DNA from 3 places in the Serratia sp. Sp408 genome. Region 2 is predicted to be linked to each of the others. Evidence: predicted binding sites of a transcription regulator. Region 2 holds the regulator's gene; each other region holds the start of a gene.
What was found. Region 2 encodes PurR, which represses purine synthesis genes. Its sites were predicted from a motif close to CANGCAAACGTTTGCNTG; they were not measured.

Region 1: a site for PurR is predicted at 4,726-4,743, ahead of serA (phosphoglycerate dehydrogenase). Genes of this name have one in related genera too.
Region 3: a site for PurR is predicted at 2,369-2,386, ahead of AC2AXP_RS21045 (nucleobase:cation symporter-2 family protein). Genes of this name have one in related genera too.

The regions. Positions count from the first base shown of each region.
Region 1 is NZ_JBXUFT010000009.1:159,729-167,234, forward strand. It holds gene pepP (Xaa-Pro aminopeptidase) at 1-1,082, opposite strand, end outside; gene AC2AXP_RS20835 (YecA/YgfB family protein) at 1,139-1,717, opposite strand; gene zapA (cell division protein ZapA) at 2,026-2,355, shown strand; RNA gene ssrS (6S RNA) at 2,396-2,577, shown strand; gene AC2AXP_RS20850 (5-formyltetrahydrofolate cyclo-ligase) at 2,626-3,234, shown strand; gene serA (phosphoglycerate dehydrogenase) at 3,289-4,527, opposite strand; gene rpiA (ribose-5-phosphate isomerase RpiA) at 4,992-5,648, opposite strand; gene AC2AXP_RS20865 (LysR family transcriptional regulator ArgP) at 5,776-6,669, shown strand; gene AC2AXP_RS20870 (oxidative stress defense protein) at 6,721-7,452, opposite strand.
Region 2 is NZ_JBXUFT010000001.1:1,195,312-1,202,817, forward strand. It holds gene punR (DNA-binding transcriptional activator PunR) at 61-981, shown strand; gene purR (HTH-type transcriptional repressor PurR) at 1,008-2,033, opposite strand; gene cydH (cytochrome bd-I oxidase subunit CydH) at 2,358-2,447, shown strand; gene sodB (superoxide dismutase [Fe]) at 2,521-3,099, opposite strand; gene AC2AXP_RS05695 (C40 family peptidase) at 3,320-4,162, opposite strand; gene AC2AXP_RS05700 (Grx4 family monothiol glutaredoxin) at 4,575-4,919, shown strand; gene rnt (ribonuclease T) at 4,983-5,663, opposite strand; gene gloA (lactoylglutathione lyase) at 5,739-6,146, opposite strand; gene nemA (alkene reductase) at 6,312-7,409, opposite strand; gene AC2AXP_RS05720 (TetR/AcrR family transcriptional regulator) at 7,496-7,506, opposite strand, start outside.
Region 3 is NZ_JBXUFT010000010.1:38,447-45,952, forward strand. It holds gene AC2AXP_RS21040 (AsmA family protein) at 1-789, opposite strand, end outside; gene AC2AXP_RS21045 (nucleobase:cation symporter-2 family protein) at 920-2,314, opposite strand; gene gltS (sodium/glutamate symporter) at 2,556-3,767, shown strand; gene recG (ATP-dependent DNA helicase RecG) at 3,831-5,912, opposite strand; gene trmH (tRNA (guanosine(18)-2'-O)-methyltransferase TrmH) at 5,909-6,604, opposite strand; gene spoT (bifunctional GTP diphosphokinase/guanosine-3',5'-bis pyrophosphate 3'-pyrophosphohydrolase) at 6,610-7,506, opposite strand, start outside.

The DNA.
Region 1 (7,506 bases), on a different contig from region 2:
ACATCGTGAACGTCCAGCCCCAGCCAGTGGCTCAGGCCATGCATAAAGAACTGGCGATGTGCCTGCTCGGCGATCAACTGCTCTACGTCGCCTTTCATCACCCCCAGGCCAACCAGGCCCTTGACCATGATGCGCACCACCTCGTCATTCACCTGACGAATGCTTGTGCCCGGTTTGAAGGCCTCAAGCGCATAGTGCAACGACGCCAGCACGATGTCATACACCGCGCGCTGCGGCTGGCTGAACCTGCCGTTAACCGGGAAGGTGCGGGTAATGTCACCCGCATAGCCCTGATACTCGCAACCGGCGTCGATCAGCACCAGATCGCCGTCGCGCATTTCGCTTTCGTTTTCGGTGTAGTGCAGGATACAGCCGTTTTCGCCGCTGCCAACGATGGTGTTATAAGCCGGGTAACGCGCACCCAGGCGGGTAAACTCGTGGTGTATTTCCGCTTCCAACTGATATTCAAACATCCCCGGGCGGCATTTTTCCATCGCCCGAGTGTGCGCCTGCGCGCTGATTTCGCCGGCGCGACGCATCACAGCGAGCTCTTCCGCCGACTTGAACAGCCGCATATCATGCAGCCACGGCCGCCAGTCGGTTACGCTGGCCGGCGCCTGCAGGTTCTGGCGGAATCCGTTGCGCAGCCGCTCCAGTGCGGCAAACAGAATGGCATCCGCATAGGCATATTCGCCCTGTGCGTGATACACCACGTCCAGGCCGTTCAGCAGCAGATGCAGTTGGTCATTGATCTCATCAAACGGCAACGCGCGATCGACGCCAAGTTTGGCCGGCGCAGCGTCCTGTCCCAGGCGACGACCAAACCAGATTTCCGCCGTCAGATCGCGTACCCGGTTGAACAATACGCTGTGATTATGCGTCTCGTCGCTTTTCACCAGAATCAATACCGCTTCCGGCTCATTAAAGCCGGTAAGGTAGTAAAAATCGCTGTTCTGACGGTAAGGATATTCTGAATCTGCACTGCGCGTTGCTTCCGGCGCCGAGAAAATCACTGCCGCACTGGCTGGCGCCATTTTCGCCAATAGCGCCTGTCGGCGATGCTGGTATTCCTGCTGAGTCATGTCCCTCTCCTGAAATCTGTCTGCTGCTGGTGAGCGATACGCGAATAACCTGCGGTTTAGTGTAGCGTGGGTTTGACGTTTTCCGGCGCGGTCGGCTTGCGGCGGCTGAATTCGGTATGGCACAGGATCGCCGCGACGCGCACGTACTCCACCACCTCTTCCAGCGACTGCTCCAGCTCTTCCTGGTCTTCGTCTTCGTCGTAGCCCAGTTGCGCGATGTTACGCAGATCGTCAATCGCCTCGCCCACTTCGTCCTTCACCTGCGCCAGCTTCGGCTGCATCATCCCCAGGCCAAGCAGGAAGTGGTTCACCCAGCCCGCCAGCGCGTCGGCGCGTTCGAATACCGTCACCGCCTCACCGTCCGGCATCATCAGCTGGAACATAAACTCATCGTCTTCCAGCGTTTCGCGAGTGATTTCATACAGTTGTTGCAGTGGCAGACTCAACGCCTGCGGAAAGGCCACGCCGTCGTTGGTCAGGTCGTGCATCAGCGTTTGCCAGCTGGCATCACGATTGCCGCCGCACAGCATGCCGCTGAGCAGGCCGTGCATTTCGGCTGCGGTCAATGCCACCGACTGGCCCTTGAGGGCGACGGTCAAAGATTGGTAACTTGGAAATGTATTCTGTATAGACATGCGTATTCGTCATCGTTGGCAGGATAAGTTCGTGTTATGCTACCACCAAGGTCCGTGGTTATACCAGATAAGCACGCCCCTGCAGTGGCTAGTTATAATCGGTATGTGCTAGGGTTCACTTGGTGCCGTCCGGGATAAAAATGGCGTTATGTCCGCATTTTGACACCGTTTTTTGACTGGCGCCGTGCCGCACAGTAGATTACAACCAGGTACTGATAAAAAGGGGTTGTATCTCGGTACTAGGGTATATATAGTGTCGCCCGCTTCGGCAGACCGAGGCTGGCGCGAAATTTAGGCAGGAAGGTGGCATGTCTGCACAACCGGTAGATATTCAAATTTTTGGCCGCTCGTTAAGAGTCAATTGCCCGCCAGAACAACAAGATGCGTTGAACATGGCGGCGGACGATCTTAACCAACGGTTGCAAGATCTTAAAGTTCGCACTAGAGTCACAAATACTGAGCAGTTGGTTTTCATCGCCGCTTTGAATGTTTGTCACGAACTTGCACAAGAACGCTTGAAAACGCGCGATTATGCGGCCAATATGGAACAACGCATCCGCATGCTGCAACAGACCATTGAACAAGCGCTGCTTGAACAAGGTCGCATCGCTGACCGTCAGGATGCACAATTCGAATAACTTAAGTTGTTGAAGCGACAGCGTCGACAATGAGTAAAAAATTTCTCTGAGATGTTCGCCAGCGGGCCAGTCCCCTGAGCCGATATTTAGTACCAACAGAATGTGATGCTCCGCGATCGGTGTGCATGCTCGCCCGTCGAGAAGCCTTAAGATTGCGACAGCACGTTCACCTTGAACCATGGGTTCAAGGGTTACAGCCTGCGACGGCATCTCGGAGATTCCCTTCATTGCGGTTTATGGGGCCACCCATCACAACGCGCCATGCAAACTATGCCTTTTCAACCTCAGTTCGCCGCACAACGGCAAGCCATTCGTAACCATATCCGTCAGCAACGCCGAGCGTTAACCCCTGAATCACAAAAGCTGTTTGCCGAACAGATCGCCGATCGCATTGCCACTCATCCGCGCATTGCCGCTGCACAGCGCATTGCGGCATTCCTGTCGTTTGACGGTGAGCTCGACACCCGGCCGCTGATCGAACGCCTGTGGCAGATGAACAAGCAGCTGTATCTGCCGGTGTTGCACCCGTTCAGCGCCGGACATTTGCTGTTCTTGCGCTATAGCGCCGAAACGCCGATGACGCACAACCGTTTCAACATTGCTGAACCGCAGCTCGACGTACGCAACGTGTTGCCAACCCGGCAGTTGGACATCGTATTGGCGCCACTGGTGGCCTTCGATCACACCGGACAGCGGCTGGGGATGGGCGGCGGATTTTACGATCGCACACTGCAGCACTGGCAGCACGGCGGCCCTTACCCGATCGGGCTGGCGCACGATTGCCAGCAGGTCGACGCCTTGCCGGCAGAGCATTGGGATATACCGTTGCCGGAGATTATCACCCCGTCAACGGTCTGGGCGTGGCAGATCGTCGAATAACAAAAAGGCCGGACAAAGCCGGCCTTGGGGATGGTCACGTTAGCACAACCCGGGTTACAGCAGCAGACGGGCGCGGATAGTGCCCTGAATGGCCTTCATACGCTGCAGTGCCGCGTCGGCACGTTCGGTTTCCGCTTCGACATCAATCACCACATAGCCGATTTCCGGGCCGGTTTGCAGATACTGCGCCGCAATGTTGACGCCCTCTTCCGCAAAGATCTGGTTAATCTGCGTCAGCACGCCAGGACGGTTTTGGTGAATATGCAGCAGACGGCTGGCGCTCGGGCCATGCGCCGGCAGCGACACTTCCGGGAAGTTGACCGCAGACAGCGTAGAGCCATTGTCGGAGTACTTCGCCAGTTTGCCGGCCACTTCATCACCGATATTTTCCTGCGCTTCCTGCGTGGAGCCACCAATGTGTGGCGTCAGGATCACGTTATCAAACTCACACAGCGGCGAATTGAACGGATCGCTGTTGGTTGCCGGTTCTTCCGGGAACACATCGATCGCCGCGCCCGCCAGATGATTGCTGGCCAACGCATCGCACAGCGCAGGAATATCCACCACGGTACCGCGTGAGGCGTTGATCAGGATCGCGCCCGGCTTCATCAGCGCCAGCTCTTCCTGGCCCATCATGTTCCTGGTCGACAGCGTTTCCGGTACGTGCAGCGTCACCACGTCGCTCATGTTCAGCAGGTCCGACAGATGACGTACCTGTTGCGCATTGCCCAACGGCAGCTTGTTTTCGATGTCGTAGAAGAACACTTTCATCCCCAGCCCTTCAGCCAGGATGCCCAGTTGGGTACCGATATGGCCATAGCCAATGATACCGAGCTTTTTGCCGCGCGCTTCAAACGACCCGACGGCCAGTTTGTTCCACACGCCACGGTGCGCTTTGGCGTTGGCGGAAGGAATGCCACGCAGCATCAGCAATAGCTCGCCCAGCACCATTTCAGCCACGGATCGGGTATTGGAGAATGGCGCGTTAAACACCGGAATACCGCGTTTGGTCGCCGCTTGCAAATCAACCTGGTTGGTACCGATGCAGAAACAGCCTACCGCAACCAGTTTCTCGGCGGCAGCAAAAACCTCTTCGGTCAGATGCGTACGCGATCGAATGCCGATGAAGTGAGCATCGCGGATCGATGCCTTAAGCGATTCGGTGTCTAATGCACCTTTATGGTATTCAATGTTGGTATAACCGGCAGCGCGCAGGTTATCTACCGTACTCTGATGAACCCCTTCCACTAACAGGAACTTAATCCTGTCTTTCTCCAATGATACTTTTGCCATTTACCCGACCCTATGTTCAGACTTCAGAAGCGGCTGCGTTATCCAGATCCAGCCTGTTTTCACGTTGGCTTGCCATGGCTGCGCCTCAGCGCCAGGTGCCTGGGCATGGCTCGCTCGCCTGCCGCCGTGTTGCCACGTAAAAATTTCGCTACAAATGGAACAGCACCGCACCAACATAACAAAAATAACGCCAGCGGCAATACAAACGATTGCCTGCCCATCAGCACAAGGCCAAGGGCTGTCGGTCGATTCTGGTGGAAAATGCTATAGGGAAAGAAATTAACGGAAGCTTAACGGAAATTATTACCAAGATGTGACATATGTCACCAAATTCGCCGTCATAAATAAAACATGTTTTCTGCCATAAATTATGCCGAACGCGGCCCGGACGGTTTGCCAATGCTCAACGCGACGGAACACGCCGCACAGCGGCGGCGATTGCCCGGGCCACAGCGGCTAACGGCTTATTTGACCACCTTGACCCCGTCGGAGGTGCCGATCAGCGCAATGTCGGCGCCACGATTGGCAAACAGCCCAACGGTGACCACGCCGGCGATGCCGTTGATCTTATTTTCCAGCGCGATGGCATCAACAATTTGCAGATTATGTACGTCGAGGATCACGTTGCCGTTATCGGTCACCACGTTCTGGCGGTATTCCGGCAGTCCGCCGAGCTTCACCAGTTCGCGCGCGACATAGGAACGCGCCATCGGGATCACTTCTACCGGCAGTGGGAATTTCCCCAGCACGTCAACCTGTTTGGAGGCGTCAGCAATGCAAATGAACTGGCGTGCAATGGCCGCGATGATTTTCTCCCGCGTCAGCGCCGCGCCGCCGCCCTTGATCATCTGCATATGGCCGTTGATCTCATCGGCACCGTCGACGTAAATATCCAGCACGTCAACTTCATTGCTGTCGAACACCGGGATCCCCAGGCTTTTCAGCTTGGCGGTCGAGGCGTCGGAACTGGATACTGCGCCCTTGATCTGATGTTTGATCGACCCCAGCGCGTCGATAAAGTGCGCCGCGGTAGAACCGGTCCCCACCCCGACGATGGTATCCGGTTTGACATATTCCAGCGCCGCCCAGCCTACCGCTTTTTTCAGTTCATCCTGCGTCATGGTATTTACATTGCCTATGTACGAAAACGTGTGCGTATTATAAGGTAATTCGCTGTTTTGCACTCCGGCAGGATCACAAATTGTGGCATAGTGCCTAAATCAAACGACTTTAAGGGATATCTCTCCGATGAAACGCCCAGACTATAGAACGCTACAGGCGCTGGACGCGGTGATCCGTGAGCGCGGCTTTGAGCGCGCGGCACAAAAACTCTGCATCACTCAATCGGCGGTATCTCAACGCATTAAACAGTTGGAAAACCTGTTCGGCCAGCCATTGCTGGTCCGTACCGTGCCGCCGCGCCCTACCGAACAGGGGCAGAAACTGCTGGCCCTGCTGCATCAGGTCGAGCTGTTGGAAGAGGAGTGGCTGGGTAACGATACCGGCGTTGATACGCCGCTGCTGCTGTCGCTGGCGGTCAACGCCGACAGTCTGGCCACCTGGTTGCTGCCGGCGCTCAAACCGGTGCTGGCGGATTCGCCAATTCGCCTGAATCTGCAGGTGGAAGATGAAACCCGCACCCAGGAACGCCTGCGCCGCGGCGAAGTGGTCGGCGCGGTCAGTATCCAACCGCAGCCGCTGCCGAGCTGTCTGGTGGATCAGCTTGGCGCGCTGGATTATCTGTTCGTCGCCTCGCCGGGCTTTGCCGAGCGTTATTTCCCCAACGGCGTAACCCGCTCCGCGCTGCTGAAAGCGCCGGCGGTGGCCTTCGATCATCTCGACGACATGCACCAGGCCTTTTTACAGCAAAACTTCGACCTGTCGCCGGGTAGCGTGCCGTGCCACATCGTCAACTCGTCCGAAGCCTTTGTGCAACTGGCGCGACAAGGCACCACCTGCTGTATGATCCCGCACCTGCAAATAGAAAAAGAGCTGGCGTCCGGTGAACTGATCGATCTGACCCCGGGGCTGTTTCAGCGCCGCATGCTGTTCTGGCACCGCTTTGCACCGGAAAGCCGCATGATGCGCAAGGTGACCGATGCGTTGCTGGCGCACGGGCATCAGGTGTTGCGTCAGGACTAAAAAGAAAAGGTTCGCCGTAGCGAACCTTTCATTATTTGCTGCTGCGGCGCGTTACTGCGCTGCGTTACGCTGCAGTTCAAACACCACATCCACCTGATCGTCAAAGTGAATGCTTTGCTGTTCGTAGGTTTGCGCGGCGCTGTTTTCCGGCGCGTCGCTGGCGGCTTTATACATGCGCGCCACTGGCATTGGCTGGTAGTTGGCGACGTGATAGCGAATGCTGTAAACCGGACCCAGTTTGGCTTTAAAGCCCTGAGCCAGTGAAGCAGCCTGCTGGGTGGCGTTTTCAATCGCCTTCGCGCGCGCCTGCTGGCGGTAAACGTCCGGGTTGGCAACCCCCAGCTCAACGGCACGGATCTCGTTCAGGCCAGATTTCAGCGCCCCATCCAGCAGTTCGTTCAACTTGTCCAGTTTACGCAGCGTCACCTGTACCTGACGCACCGCGCGGTAGCCTTTCAGCACCGACTCGCCGGTTTTCAGGTAGTCGTATTCCGGCTGCGTGCGCAGATTGGCGGCGCTGATGTCTTTCTTCTCAATGCCGTTTTTTTGCAGGAAGTCGAAATATTGCGCCACGCGCTCATCAACCTGTTTCTTGGCCTGTGCCGCATCCTTGGAGGACACGCTGACTTCAATTGCCAGCGTTGCGATATCCGGGGTAGCGTCGACGCTGGCGGTGCCAGAGGTGACCACATGTGGCCCTTCTGGTACTTCCGCCGCATGCAGCGCCACAGGCAGCGTCCCTAATCCAACCATTGCGGCCATAGCCAATGCTTTAAGCTTCACAGTGTCTCCTTAATGACAGGCTGTTCTGATTCCCCGCCGATCATCCTCAACCGA
Region 2 (7,506 bases):
TCTCTGCTTGTGAAACGGTAATATTTGCAAGCTGCTGTTAAAAAAATTGAAGGCAAAGCGATGTGGTCTGAATATTCCCTTGATGTGGTCGACGCCGTGGCGCGTACCGGCAGTTTCAGCGCGGCAGCGCAGGAACTGCATCGCGTGCCGTCAGCGGTGAGTTATACCGTACGTCAGTTGGAGCAGTGGCTGGCGGTGCCGCTGTTTGAACGGCGCCATCGCGACGTGGAGCTGACGCCTGCCGGCGCATTGTTTGTTCAGGAATCGCGCGCTGTCATCAAAAAAATGCTCGACACCCGTCGTCAGTGTCAGCAGGTGGCCAACGGCTGGCGCGGCCAGTTGAAGATCGCCGTCGATATCATCGTCAAACCACAGCGTAGCCGGCAACTGGTGCTGGATTTCTACCGTCATTTCCCGGACGTCGAGTTGCGGGTACAGCCGGAAGTGTTCAACGGCGTGTGGGATGCGCTGGTGGACGGGCGTGCCGATATGGCAATTGGCGCAACGCGCGCGGTGCCGACCGGTGGCGGCTTTGCCTTTCGCGACATGGGTTTTATGAACTGGCTGTGCGTGGTCAGCGCCAGCCATCCGCTGGCGGTTTTGCCCGGCCCGCTGGATGACGATCGGCTGCGGCCATTTCCCTCCCTGGTGCTGGAGGACACCTCACGCACCTTGCCCAAGCGCGTCACCTGGTCTTTGGATAACCAACGGCGGTTGCTGGTACCGGACTGGGTATCGGCGGTGGACTGTTTGCGTGATGGCTTGTGCGTCGGCATGGTGCCGGCACATCGCGTATTGCCGTTGATTGAGCAGGGGGAACTGGTGGCGTTGCAACTGCCTGAACCGTTCCCGCCCAGCGCCTGTTGCCTGACCTGGCAGCAGAACGCGCAGTCGCCGGCGATGGCGTGGTTGCTGGATTATCTCGGCGACAGTGAAACGCTGAATCAGGAATGGTTGAGCGAGGTGATATTGCCGGAGTAGCGCAATCGCGCCCCCCGGCCGGTGCTTTAGCGGCGGTAATCGACGAACGGGCCGTCGGCGACCGAGCGGCGTTCGATCAATTTGGGGTGTACTTCAATGACCTGCGATTCTTCGCGTTTGCTGATGATGCGATCCAGCAGCATGGTAAATGCCATTTCACCAAGACGCTCTTTTGGCTGATGGATAGTGGTCAGCGCCGGGGTGAAGTAACGCGCGTTGCGTACATTGTCATAACCGATCACTGAAATATCCTGCGGCACGCGCAACCCGAGCTCGTCGGCAGCGCAGATTGCGCCCATGGCCATAATGTCGCCGCCGCAGAACACGGCGGTCGGGCGCTGTTTTTGCGACAGGATCTGGTGCATGGCCTTATAACCGGACTCCGGCTCGAAGTCGCCCTGGACAATCCACTGGTCACGGATGTCGATATTGGCTTCCTGCAATGCCTTGAGGAAACCCTGATGACGGCCGCCGCCGGTGTTGCGCGACAGTTGCCCGGGAATGGCGCCGATGTCGCGGTGGCCACGTTCAATCAGATAACGGCCTGCCAGATAGCCACCTTCGAAGGCATTGTCGATGATGGTGTCGGTGAAGTCACCGCGCGCGGCGCCCCAGTCCATCACCACCATCGGGATGTTGCGATAATCTTCCAGCATGCCGAGCAGTTGGTCAGGATATTCGGAGCACATCACCAGCAGGCCGTCGACGCGTTTTTGCGCCAGCATCGCCAGATAGGCGCGCTGTTTGTCCAGATTGTTATGCGAGTTGCACAGAATCAGCGTGTAGCCCTTGCTGTAACAGCTGTTTTCCACCGCTTCAATCACTTCAGCGAAATAGGGCGCTTCGCTGGAGGTTGCCAGCAGGCCAATGGATTTGGTGTGATTGACCTTCAAACTGCGAGCAACGGCGCTTGGGGAATAATGCAGCTCTTTAATGGCAGCCCAAACGGCCGCCTTGGTCTCTTCGGCGACGAAACGGGTCTTATTGATGACGTGCGAAACGGTGGTGGTGGAAACGCCCGCGCGTTTGGCCACATCTTTAATCGTTGCCATGTAAAGAATGACTCCTAAACCCACATGTATTTAGCATGTAAGCATGTTGTTAATCGTTTGCCTACGCAGATCCTTCTCCAGAGTCACGAAAACTTGGTTTTTAGTGTGGAAGTCGTCAGCCACTTGACCTGGAGGGACTCAATTGCCGGTGCGCAGCAGTGAACTGCGAATTTTGTCGCATATTGAGCAAAAGTGGAAGTGCTAATCAACATTATAAGCGTGGAATGATAACAAGATTTTATTGGGGAACTGTGGGAAAATGATTTGACGCACCAATACTGTGGATTTTATGCTTGGCGCAGATTATCTGATAAGGAGTTTTTGATGGATACCGATTTAAAAATGTCTTTGTTCACCACCCTGGGTGCATTGGCGATGATTATTGCCTTCAGCTTCACTGCCGCATTGAACTGAATCCTGACTTAATCAATAAAGGCGCAGCTCAATATGAACTGCGCCTTTTTATTTATTGCCGCGTATTGGCCAATTACGCCAGGTTTTCCGCTACGAACGCCCAGTTCACCAGCGCCCAGAAGTTTTCCAGATAGTTCGGCCGCGCATTGCGGTAGTCGATATAATAAGCGTGCTCCCACACGTCTACCGTCAGCAGCGGCTTGTCCTCGCCGGTCAGCGGGGTGGCTGCATTCGAGGTATTAACGATAGCCAGCGAACCGTCGCTTTTCTTTACCAGCCAGGTCCAGCCGGCGCCAAAATTGCCTACCGCTGATTGTGTGAACGCCTGCTTGAACTTATCGAAGCTACCGAAGGCCCGATTGATTGCTTCTGCCAGTTTACCGTTTGGCTCACCGCCGCCCTGTGGCGACAGGCAATGCCAGTAAAAGGTGTGGTTCCACACCTGCGCGGCGTTGTTGAAGATGCCGCCGCTGGCGGTTTTAACGATCTCTTCCAATGATTTGTCTTGAAACTCGCTGCCGTCGATCAGCGCATTCAGGTTAACCACATAAGCGTTGTGATGTTTACCATAGTGGTATTCCAGCGTTTCTGCCGAGATATGCGGTTCAAGCGCATCTTTGGCATACGGTAGAGCAGGTAGTGTAAACGACATTGCTTTCTCCTTCTTTTATATGGCGCCAATCTGGCGTTCCCATCCGGGGACTTTGGCGAACGAATCGCCAGTAACCACTCTTTTTTAGAGGTTATTAATGGTAGCAATTTCCCGACAGGAAAAGGAGTTAAAGCGTGCTAAATCGGGGCAAAAGAGTTATGGCAAGAGAGAAGGGAACGGCACGATGGCGGCCGGGCGAGGCCGCCATCGTCTTGTTGCGTCAGCGAATGGTTTTTGGCGTCATCACGCGGCGGGCACCGACGTAATGATTTTGCCAGTAATCATTATCAAGCTGGCTGATGCGGATTTCCTCCCCGGTGCGCGGCGACTGGATAAATTTGCCGTTGCCCAGATAAACCCCCACATGGTCAGCCGCGCCGCGGTTATTTATGCGAAAGAACACCAGGTCTCCGCTTTCGAGTTCGTTCTTCTTGATCGGCGCCGCATCCCGCAGGTGGAACATTTCATTGGCGGTGCGCGGCATCTTGATTTTCATCACGTCCTTATAGGCGTAATAAATCAGTCCACTACAATCAAAGCCGGTGCGTGGTGAAGTACCGCCCCAGCGGTAGGGTTTGCCCATCTGGTTCATCAGTTTGGCCATCGCGGTCTGTTTGGCGTGCTGATAACGTTTTTTATGCGCAGCGCTGAGTTTTAGCGGTTTTTCATCATGCAGCAGATTTTCGTTACGCAGCCGCTTGGTGGTGGCCAAACCCGCAGTGCGGTGGCGACCATAACCTTTTTTATAGCCTTTCTTCGGCGGCGTAACGCGAATTTTGGCAACCTGCGTGGTTTTACGCGACGATTTAATTCGACTGGTCTTCTTTGCCGTTTTTATGGTCGATGTTTTGCGGGTTTTTAACGCGGTCGTCTTTTGCGGTGTAGTGACTTTGGCTTTCTTGGCCGCCTTGAGCGCTTTCTTTTTCTTGCGATCGTCCGGGCGTGCCTCATTAACATGGGTTTTACGCTGCTCAGCGGCAACGCGAGCCTGTGGCGCGGCATGCGCCAGATTGAGAAACAGCTGTGTAAACAACAGCACAAAGAGCGTAATAATTAAACGCATGTTGACGTTACCAACCTTGGCCCCGAAACAAACTACGAAAGAATGACAGTATTCCCCAAATACGCCATATAAAACAGCGGAGAACCTATAAATAATAATCCATATTGTGAGAAAACGTTAATGGCATTTTTAATCAACGCAAAAAACGCTGCCGAATGGATGAAAAATGGTCTGCGACGCGACTGGCTGGGGATTAAAGCTGCAGCACTTGGCAAAATATATTAGTGAAATGGTCAGATTAAAAATGTTATTCTGAGTGTATGTTTGATCGAAATGGCGTTGCCGACGCTGCGCGGTCGGTGCTGGCAGAATGTCCTTGCAAAAGATGGCGTTTTTTTGCCAGCCGCCCAGCCGCTACAATAGCGGATGTGATGCATGTTGTAGCCCTGAGATGGCTTGAGGAAGCAATAAAATGACGACGATTGAAAAAGTTCAGCAACAAATCGCTGAGAACCCGATTCTGCTGTACATGAAGGGTTCACCAAAATTGCCAAGCTGCGGCTTCTCCGCTCAGGCCGTTCAGGCGTTGTCTGCCTGTGGCGAGCGTTTTGCCTACGTTGATATTCTGCAAAACCCCGACATCCGTGCCGAACTGCCGAAATACGCCAACTGGCCAACCTTCCCACAGCTGTGGGTGGACGGCGAACTGGTTGGCGGTTGCGATATCATCATCGAAATGTATCAGCGTGGTGAGTTGCAGCAGTTGATCAAGGAAACGGCAGAAAAATACAAAGAGCAGGAAGACCAGCAGCCATAACGGCGGTTTCCTGTAATGACAACGGGCGGCGTATATCACATACGCCGCCCGTTTTTTTATCGCTCAGTCAACGTTGCCGACGGCCAGCGGCCAGCCGCCGAGGCGTTTCCAGCGATTGACCAGCTCGCAGAACAGCAGGGCGGTTTGTTCGGTATCGTACAGTGCGGAGTGTGCCTGGCTGCTGTCAAACGCCATGCCGGCGGCGATACAGGCTTTGGCCAGCACGGTTTGCCCGAGCACCAGCCCGCTTAGCGCAGCGGTATCAAAGGTGGCAAACGGATGGAACGGATTGCGTTTCAATCCGGCGCGTTCTGCGGCGGCCATCAGGAAACTGTGATCGAAGTTGGCGTTGTGCGCCACGATAATCGCCCGGTTGCAGCCCTGATCTTTAATGCCCTTGCGCACAGCCTTGAAAATGGCGTGCAGCGCATCGTATTCGCTGACCGCACCGCGCAGCGGGTTATGCGGATCGATACCGTTGAAGGCCAGCGCTTCAGGTTGCAGGTTGGCGCCTTCGAACGGTTCAACGTGGAAATGCAGCGTTTCGTCCTGCTGCAGCCAGCCGTCCTGGTCCATTTTCAGCGTGACGGCGGCTATTTCCAGCAGCGCGTCGGTGCGGGCGTTGAAGCCGGCGGTTTCGATATCTATTACTACGGGATAAAACCCACGAAAACGACCACACAGGGCGTTAAGATCACTTTTTTCGGCCATCAGTTTCTTATCTTCATCGAATGCAGCGCGCATTATGACAAATTTTGTGCCGCCTTGCAGGCGGTTATCATTCCTGGATAAAAAAGGGCGCGGTAAGCGCCCTGAAACTCAGTTGCCGAGGCCGTGACCGGCGTGCTTGTTTTCGATCAGCTCGATTTTATAACCGTCTGGATCTTCAACGAAGGCGATGACCGTGGTGCCGCCTTTAACCGGGCCAGCTTCGCGGGTCACGTTGCCGCCGACGTGGCGAATGTTGTCACAGGTGGCGGCAACGTCATCAACGCCCAGCGCCAGGTGGCCGAACGCGCTACCCATTTCGTAGCTGTCGACGCCCCAGTTATAGGTCAGTTCAATCACGGCGCCTTCGCTTTCATCGGTATAGCCGACAAACGCCAGCGAGTATTTGTATTCGGTATTTTCGCTGGTACGCAGCAAGCGCATGCCTAATACCTTGGTGTAGAAGTCGATGGAGCGTTGCAGATCGCCGACACGCAGCATGGTATGGAGTAAGCGCATAATTTCCTCTGATTGCAGGTTTTGCCGTGCTTGGCGGCAGATAGTGTGAAGCAAAAAACAGTATAGCGTTGTCGTATAAGGGAATTCAATGAGGGGGCCGGTATAACGACGTGGCGCATTGATTGGCGCGCGGTCGGCAGATTCACCGACCACGCGCGTGGTCACTTACAGCGTTGGGTAATCGGTATAACCTTGCGCACCGCCGCCGTAGAAGGTTTCCGGCTGCGGTTCATTCAGCGGCGCGTTCTGTTGCAGACGTTCCGCCAGATCCGGGTTGGCGATGTAGGCGCGGCCAAACGCCACCGCGTCGATAAAGCCTTTTTCGATCAGGGTTTCGGCTTTTTCGGCGCTGTAGGCACCGGCACCGACGATCACCCCTTTGAAGCGGGCGCGCACCGCATCGCGGAAGGCATCGGAATACGGTTTGCCGCCGGCCCAATCCGGTTCGGAAATATGCAGGAAGGCAATATTGCGCTTGTTCAGCTCTTCTACCAGGTACAATGCCGCTTCTTCCTGATCTTCGCCATTATCCAGCCCGTTGAACGGACCGAGCGGTGAAATGCGGATGCCGACGTGCTCGGCGCCCCATTCATTGATGCTGGCGTCAACCACTTCCAGCGTCAGGCGGGTACGGTTTTCGATGCTGCCGCCGTATTGGTCGGTACGCTGATTGGAGGCCGGCGCCATAAATTGATGCAGCAGATAGCCATGCGCCGCGTGCAGTTCAATGTAGTCGAAGCCGGCTTCGCGCGCATTGGCGGTGGCCTGGCGGAAGTCGTTGACGATGCCGGGGATCTCGGCGGTTTCCAGCGCGCGCGGCGTTGAAGTCGGCACGCGTACCCAGGCGCCGGTTTCGTCACGCACGGTAGTCCGGGTGTCGGCATTGATCGCCGAAGGCGCAACCGGCGCCTGTTGGCCAGGTTGCAGACTGTCGTGGGAAATGCGACCTACGTGCCACAGCTGTACGGCGATATGGCCGTTTTTATCATGCACCGCCTGGGTAATTTTTTTCCACGCAGCGATCTGCTCCGGGGTGTGCAGCCCCGGCGCGCCGGCATAACCTTTCGCCTGGAAAGAAATTTGGGTCGCTTCGGTGATCACCAGACCAGCGCCGGCGCGTTGCGCATAGTACTCGGCCATCAGTGGGGTAGGAATATCACCCGGTTCAATGCTACGCAGACGAGTCAGCGGAGCCATAAATACGCGGTTTGGCAGCGTATTCGCGCCAACCTGGATCGGGGTGAATAATTTTTCAATCTTCATAATGCATCCTATTTAATAGACCGGTCGACTAGTTATTGGCTAATAAAAACGCAGGTTAAAAAACATTTACTGTTACGGGATGGTGATTAAGGCTGCG
Region 3 (7,506 bases), on a different contig from region 2:
TTCCAGCCGCGCATCAATCAGATCGAAACGTTTTACGGTGACCGGCGGCAGGACGGTAAAACGTTGCCAAAACTGGGTCAGCGTCTGCGGCGTTTGCAGCCGTACATTGCTCAACCGCAGACGTTCCACCAGCCAACTGCCATCGGCGGCGCGGCTGGCCTTGCCGGTCAGATCACCCTGCGCCAGGTCGGCGCCGAAATCGTTCAGCAACAGCCGATTTTGTTTGATTTCTCCCTGTACCAGCACCTGGGAGGCGGGGATACCGTTCAGCGACAGTGAACCGGCGCTGAACTGGAACTGGTTGTTTTCACCCAGTACATAGCCGGCTTTTGGCTGCCATGGCGTAATGCCGGCATTGACCTTCTGCGCGTTGAGCTGCCAATCGGTATCGCTGGATTGCAGCGCCATATTGCTCAATTGCAGCACGTCCGCCTGCAATGGCAGCGCGGCCTGCGGCTGCAAGTTCAGCGTACCGTCGCGCAGCGTGACGCTGTGGAAATAGCGCGGGTTGGTAATTTGGCGCAGACTCAAGCCGAGATCGATCCGTTTGGCGGCCAGCGACTGCGGCTGGTTGCGGCGCGTCAGCGTCACCTCTTCCAGGCTGATTTGAGCCGGCTGACGCCAGGCATGGCTGATTTTGCCTATGCTGAGCCGATAGTCGCTGTTATCGCTTACCCAGTTGCCGAGCCGCTCGGCGGCCCAACGCGTTTGCCCGATGACATACAGCAGCACTAGCGCGAGCACTACCAACAGCAGCAACGTCAGCAACAGTTTCCCGATAAATTTCATCGCCTATACCTGCGTCGGTCAAAAAAGATACCCTGTTTATGCCGTAATTGGCCCATCATCTCAAGGGCAATGGTCTGATAGGCAATAAAAAAACGGCCGATGGAGGCCGTTTTGTCACATCGCGCGGAGATTATTCTTTTTCTTGTGGGAACAGCAGATTCAGCACGATAGCGGTAATGCCGCCGGCGGCGATGCCGGAAGACAGCAGGGTCTTCAGCCAGTCTGGCGCAAACTGCAAAATCAGCGGTTGCTGTGAAACCCCCATGCCTACCGCCAGCGACAGGGCCATGATCATGATGGCGCGACGATTGAGCTTTTCACGTGAAACGATGCGTACGCCCGACGCGGCGATGGTGCCGAACATGACGATGGTCGCACCACCCAGCACCGGTTCGGGAATGTGCTGTACGAATCCGGCTACCGCCGGGAATAGGCCAAGCACAATCAGCATCAGCGCGACCACGAAGCCGACGTAGCGGCTGGCGACGCCGGTCAGTTGGATGACGCCGTTGTTCTGGCCGAAACAGGAGTTCGGGAAGGTATTGAACACCGCCGAGAGCATCGAGTTCAGGCCATTGGCCAACACCCCGCCTTTCAGACGCTTCATGTACAGCGGGCCACTGACCGGCTGCTCGGAGACGTCAGAGGTGGCGGTGATATCGCCGATGGTTTCCAATGAGGTGACCATAAAGATCAGCATTAGCGGCAGCAGCAGGTTCCAGTCGAAGCCCAATCCATAATACAGCGGCGTCGGGATGGTGATCGGTGAGCCCGGCGGCACCGGCTGGGTTGCTGGCAACATGTCGAGCGCCCAGGCCAGCAAATAGCCGACCGCCATGGCGATTACCAGCGATGCGACGCGCAGATACGGGTTGCGTTGGCGGTTAAGCAGGATAATCACCGCCAGTACCGCGCCGGCCAGGAGCAGATTTTTTGGCGTCCCGAAGGTGTGATCGTTCATCGCGGCATAGCCGCCGCCGATCGACGTCAGGCCGACCTGGATCAGCGACAGCCCGATAATCATCACCACGATACCGGATACCAGCGGCGTAATAATGCGCCGTGCCAGATGCAATACGCGCGACAGTAGAATTTCGGTACAGGAGGCGACCATCAGGGTACCGAACAGCGCAGCCATCATGGTCGGCACATCGGCGCCGCCATTTTTCAGCGCCAGGCCGCCCATAATCAGCGGCGAGACAAAATTGAAACTGGTGCCCTGAATCGACAGCAGGCCGGATCCGACCGGACCCCAGGTTTTGATTTGCAGAATGGATGCCAATCCGGAGGCAAACAGCGACATACTGATAATGTGTTGCGTGTCCTGTGCCGGCAGGCCCAGCGCCTGACAGATCAGCAACGCCGGAGTAATGACGGCGACAAACATCGCCAGCAGATGCTGACCGGCGGCAAACAGCGTTTGCGGCAGCGGTGGGCGATCTTCCAGTCGATAAATCAGTTCACTGTTGCGGGGAGTCGTTGAGACGGACTTTGCGGCATCAAGCTCGGCGGATGGCATGGTCATGGTGAGGCATTTTCCAGAAACGGCAAAGAGCGCATTTTAATCGCCCAGGCAGCAAAAGCAAACGGTTGCGCCTAAATATTATGTTAGGCTGTTTTTATGTTATGTCGCATTTTTATTCATTTTTTCTTGTTTTTTCAGCGGAATTTTCTTCTAATCCTGCACTCGTCAAGTTTAAAAACGATATGGTTTTATATAACTTATTATTTTAATTGGATCTTTTCCCCTCACATGGAGTAGCTAGATGTTTCATCTCGATACTTATGGCACGCTAGTCGCGGCAACCCTGGTTTTGCTCCTTGGGGGCAAATGCGTTAGAACCATCCCCCTGCTCAGAAAATACACCATTCCAGCCCCGGTTGCCGGTGGTCTGCTGGTTGCTCTGTTGCTGCTGATCATGAAAAAGACCGTTAACTGGGAAATCAGCTTCGATATGTCGCTGAAAGATCCGTTAATGCTGGCGTTCTTCGCCACTATCGGTCTGAACGCCAATCTGGCACGGTTGCGCGCTGGCGGCAAGGCGCTGGTGGTGTTCCTGTTTGTGGTGCTGGGCTTGCTGCTGGTGCAGAACGCCATCGGCATTGGCATGGCGAAAATGCTGGGGCTGGATCCGTTGATGGGTCTGATCGCCGGTTCGATCACCCTGTCGGGCGGTCACGGTACCGGTGCGGCCTGGAGTAAGCTGTTTATCGAGCGATATGGCTTTGAAAACGCAACGGAAGTTGCGATGGCCTGTGCGACCTTTGGTCTGGTATTGGGTGGCCTGATTGGCGGGCCGGTAGCGCGCTATCTGGTAAAACACTCCTCTACCCCGGAAGGTTCGCCGGATGACAGTCAGCAACCGAGCGGTTTTGAAAAGCCGGAAAGCGGCCGTCTGATCACCTCATTGGTAATGATTGAAACCATTGCCATGATCGCCATCTGTTTGAGTCTGGGACAGTTGATTTCCGGTCTGTTGCTCGGCTCGGTGCTTGAACTGCCGACCTTCGTCTGCGTGCTGTTTGTCGGCGTGATCCTCAGCAATACCCTGGCGTTTACCGGCTTCTATACCGTATTTGAACGTGCGGTGTCGGTATTGGGCAACGTCAGCCTGTCGCTGTTCCTGGCGATGGCGCTGATGAGTCTGCGACTGTGGGAACTGGCCTCGCTGGCATTGCCGATGCTGGCTATCCTGGCGGTTCAGACGCTGGTAATGGCGCTGTACGCCATTTTCGTTACCTATCGTATCATGGGCAAAAACTACGACGCGGCGGTACTGGCTGCCGGGCACTGTGGTTTTGGCATGGGCGCAACGCCAACGGCGATTGCCAATATGCAGGCGATTACCGATCGCTTTGGTCCGTCGCACCTGGCCTTCCTGGTAGTGCCGATGGTTGGCGCATTCTTCATTGATATCGCCAATGCAATCGTCATCAAGCTGTATCTGCTGCTGCCTGTTTTCCCGGCGGTTGGCTAACGCGAATTGCTAGAGAAGGGCAGATGAGCATCATGCCGGCCACCTTGGGGTGGCCGGCATTTTTTATGCGTTGGAGTAACGGGCTTTTTCTGGCAGCCAGCGTTCGATCAGGGCGTGAGCATGTTCAGGATAGTTTTGGTGAATATGGCGTGCGACGCGCTGCACCTCCGGGATCATTGCCTGATCGCGCAGTAAGTCCGCCACTTTGAATTCGGCGCTGCCGGTCTGTCGGGTGCCCAGCAACTCGCCGGGGCCGCGAATCTCCAGATCGCGCTGGGCAATAACGAAGCCGTCATTGCTGTCGCGTAACACCTGTAAGCGCTTTTGCGCCGTTTTGCTCAACGGCGTTTTGTACAACAGCACGCAGTGCGAGGCTACTGCGCCCCGGCCAACACGACCGCGCAACTGGTGCAACTGCGCCAGCCCCAGACGTTCCGGGTTGTCGATAATCATCAGACTGGCGTTTGGCACGTCCACGCCGACTTCAATCACCGTAGTGGCTACCAGCAGTTGCAGCTCACCCTGTTTGAACGACTGCATTACCGCCTGCTTTTCCTGGGCTTTCATGCGCCCGTGTACCAGCGCGACCTTCAGTTCCGGCAGCGCGGTTTTCAGTTCTTCCCAGGTAGCCTCTGCCGCCTGTGCTTCCAGCAGTTCGGATTCTTCGATCAGCGTACAGACCCAATAAGCCTGGCGGCCTTCTTGCAGGCAGGCGTTTCTGACCCGTTCGATAATATCGGCGCGACGGGTATCAGGGATGGCGACGGTGGTCACCGGCGTACGACCGGGGGGCAGCTCATCGATTACCGAGGTATCGAGATCGGCATAGGCGGTCATCGCCAGCGTGCGTGGAATGGGCGTGGCGGTCATGATCAACTGATGGGCATGGTAGCCTTGCTCTTCGCCCTTTTCCCATAGAGCGAGGCGCTGATGCACGCCAAAACGATGCTGTTCATCAATGATAACCAGGGCCAGCCCGTTAAACTGAACCTGTTCCTGGAACATGGCGTGAGTACCGACCACCATCGAAACCTGGCCACTGGCGATGGCTTCTTGCTGCGCAATCCGCGCTTTTCCTTTCTGTTTGCCAGCCAGCCAGCCGACTTCGATGCCCAGCGGTTCAAACCACTGGCGGAAGTTATTGGCATGCTGTTCGGCCAGCAGTTCGGTGGGCGCCATCAGCGCTACCTGTTTGCCATGCGCAATCGCACGCAACGCTGCCAGCGCCGCAACCAGCGTTTTTCCAGAGCCAACGTCACCCTGTACCAGCCGCATCATCGGGAAATTCTTTTGCAGGTCGGCTTCAATATCGGCAACCACGCGCCGTTGCGCTCCGGTAGGCGCAAAGGGCAACTGGGCGAGAAATTGGTTTTTCAATCGATCGTCCGGCATCAACGGCTGCGCGTGGTAACTTTGCGCTCCGGCGCGGACTGCCAGCATGCTGAGATTGTGCGCCAGCAGCTCCTCCATGATCAGCCGTTTCTGCGCCGGGTGTCGGCCCTGTTCCAGATCGGCCAGCTGGATATCCGGCGCTGGACGATGCAAGGTATGTAACGCCTGCGGCAGGCTCATCAAGCCCCCGCTCAACTCGGTTGGCAGCAGTTCGGCAATCGCGCAGGTATCCAGCAGGGTCAGCGCCTGATCGGTCAGCTTGCGCAGCGTGGCCTGACGGATGCCCTCGGTGGTCGGATACACCGGTGTCAGGGATTCCTGCAGCTCCACCTCGCTGTGTTCCCCCTGAATGCGGTATTCAGGATGGATGATTTCCGCGCCGTGATTGCCGCGTTTGACTTCACCGTAGGCGGTAACGCGCCGGCCGGTGGCCAGGCTGTTTTTCATCGCCGCATTGAAGTTGAAGAAACGCATGGTGAGGATGCCGGTGCCATCGCTGATCTGACAGGTCAACATGCGACGGCGGCCAAAACTGATGTCGGTGCGCAGCACTTCGCCCTCTACCGTGGCGAAAATACCTGACAGCAGCTCGCCAATCGGATATAGCCGAGTGCGGTCTTCATAGCGCAGCGGCAAATGCAGCAGCAGATCCTGGATGGTTTCCAGGCCAATTTTGGCCAGTTTTCCCGCCTGGCTGGCTCCAACCCCGGAAAGCGTGGTCAGTGGGACGGCGTCCAGCAGGCGGCCTTTCATTTTTGTACCGTTGCCTGCATGGCTGCCCACCATTCGGCGCTGGCGACCACCTGGCCCTGTTGATCGATCTGCGGCCGGGGCAGCCCTTTGCGCTTGGCAACGTTGGCCAGCACCGGATATCCCCCTTCGAACAGCAGACGCTGCTGCTCTTCCTGTTCCAGCGTGCTGGCTTCGCGACGATACATGCCGGCATTTTGCCGTTGCCGCTGTGCTTCATACAGGATAAGCGCCGAAGCCACCGATACGTTGAGCGACTGCACCATGCCGATCATCGGAATAATGATGTCACGATCGGCCAATTGCAGCGCTTCTTCGCTGATACCGGATTTCTCCTGGCCCAGCAGAATACAGGTTGGACGGGTATAGTCGATGTCTCGGAAATCTACCGCACGGGCCGAAAGGTTGGTCGCCAGAATTTGCATGCCCTGGCTTTTCAGATGACCGACCGCTTCGCCGATAGTGCGGTGCGTTTTGACATTGACCCAGCTGTTGCTGCCGGCGGCGGAAGAAACCAGCGTACGCATGCGAGTGGTTGGCCACACGGCATGCACCTGGTGCACGCCGACGGCGTCGGCGGTACGGATAATTGCGGAGACGTTATGCGGTTTGTGAACCTGTTCCAGGCAGACCGTCAGATCTGGCTGGCGGGTTGCGAGCATTTCACAAATCCGCGCATAGCGTTCGGGGCTCATAGGCGCTAATTTCGGTTACGGTTAACTTTAATCACATCCGGCATGATACGGATTTTACGCATGATATTCGCCAAATGAATGCGATCACGAGTGGTCAAGCGAATAAAGGCGCTGTAAACCCGGCCATCTTTCTCTTCGGTATTCAGGCTTTGAATGTTCGATTCGGCCGCATTGATCGCCGCCGTCAGGTTAGCCAAGGCGCCCTGATGGTTGAACATATCCACTTTAATTTCGGCAATGAATTCCTGTTCGGTTTCTTTGTCCCACTCTACCGCCATGAACTTTTCCGGTTCTTTCTGGTAGCCGCGGATATTGCGACAGGATTCATGGTGGATAACCAGCCCTTTGCCTGGGCTGACGTGGGCAATGATCGGATCGCCCGGTATCGGTCGGCAGCATTTGGCAAAGGTGATCAGCACGCCGTCGGCACCTTTGATGGCCAGGTTGCGCACGCCGGAAGAGGCGCCAAGGCTGGAACGATCGCCCTGCAGATTCTTCGCGACCACCACGCTCATGGCGTTGCCGAGGCCGATTTCCGCCAGCAGATCGTCCAGCGACGTCAGCTTCATGCGCTCGAGTTCGTGCTGGATGTTTTCCTGTGGAATTTCAGCCAGCTTGCGGCTGCCGCCCAGCGCATGATTAAGCAGGCGACGGCCCAGACTGACGGAATCATCGCGTTTGAGGTTCTTCAGCATTTGGCGGATCTTCGCACGTGCTTTGGAGCTGACGACAAAGTTCAGCCATGCGGCGTTCGGCCGCGCGCCCGGTGCGGTGATGATTTCCACCGTTTGACCGCTGCTCAGCGACTGTGACAGCGGATACGGCTGCCGATCGACACGCGCGCCAACGCAGGCGTGGCCAATATCGGTATGCACCGCGTAGGCGAAATCGACCGGCGTTGC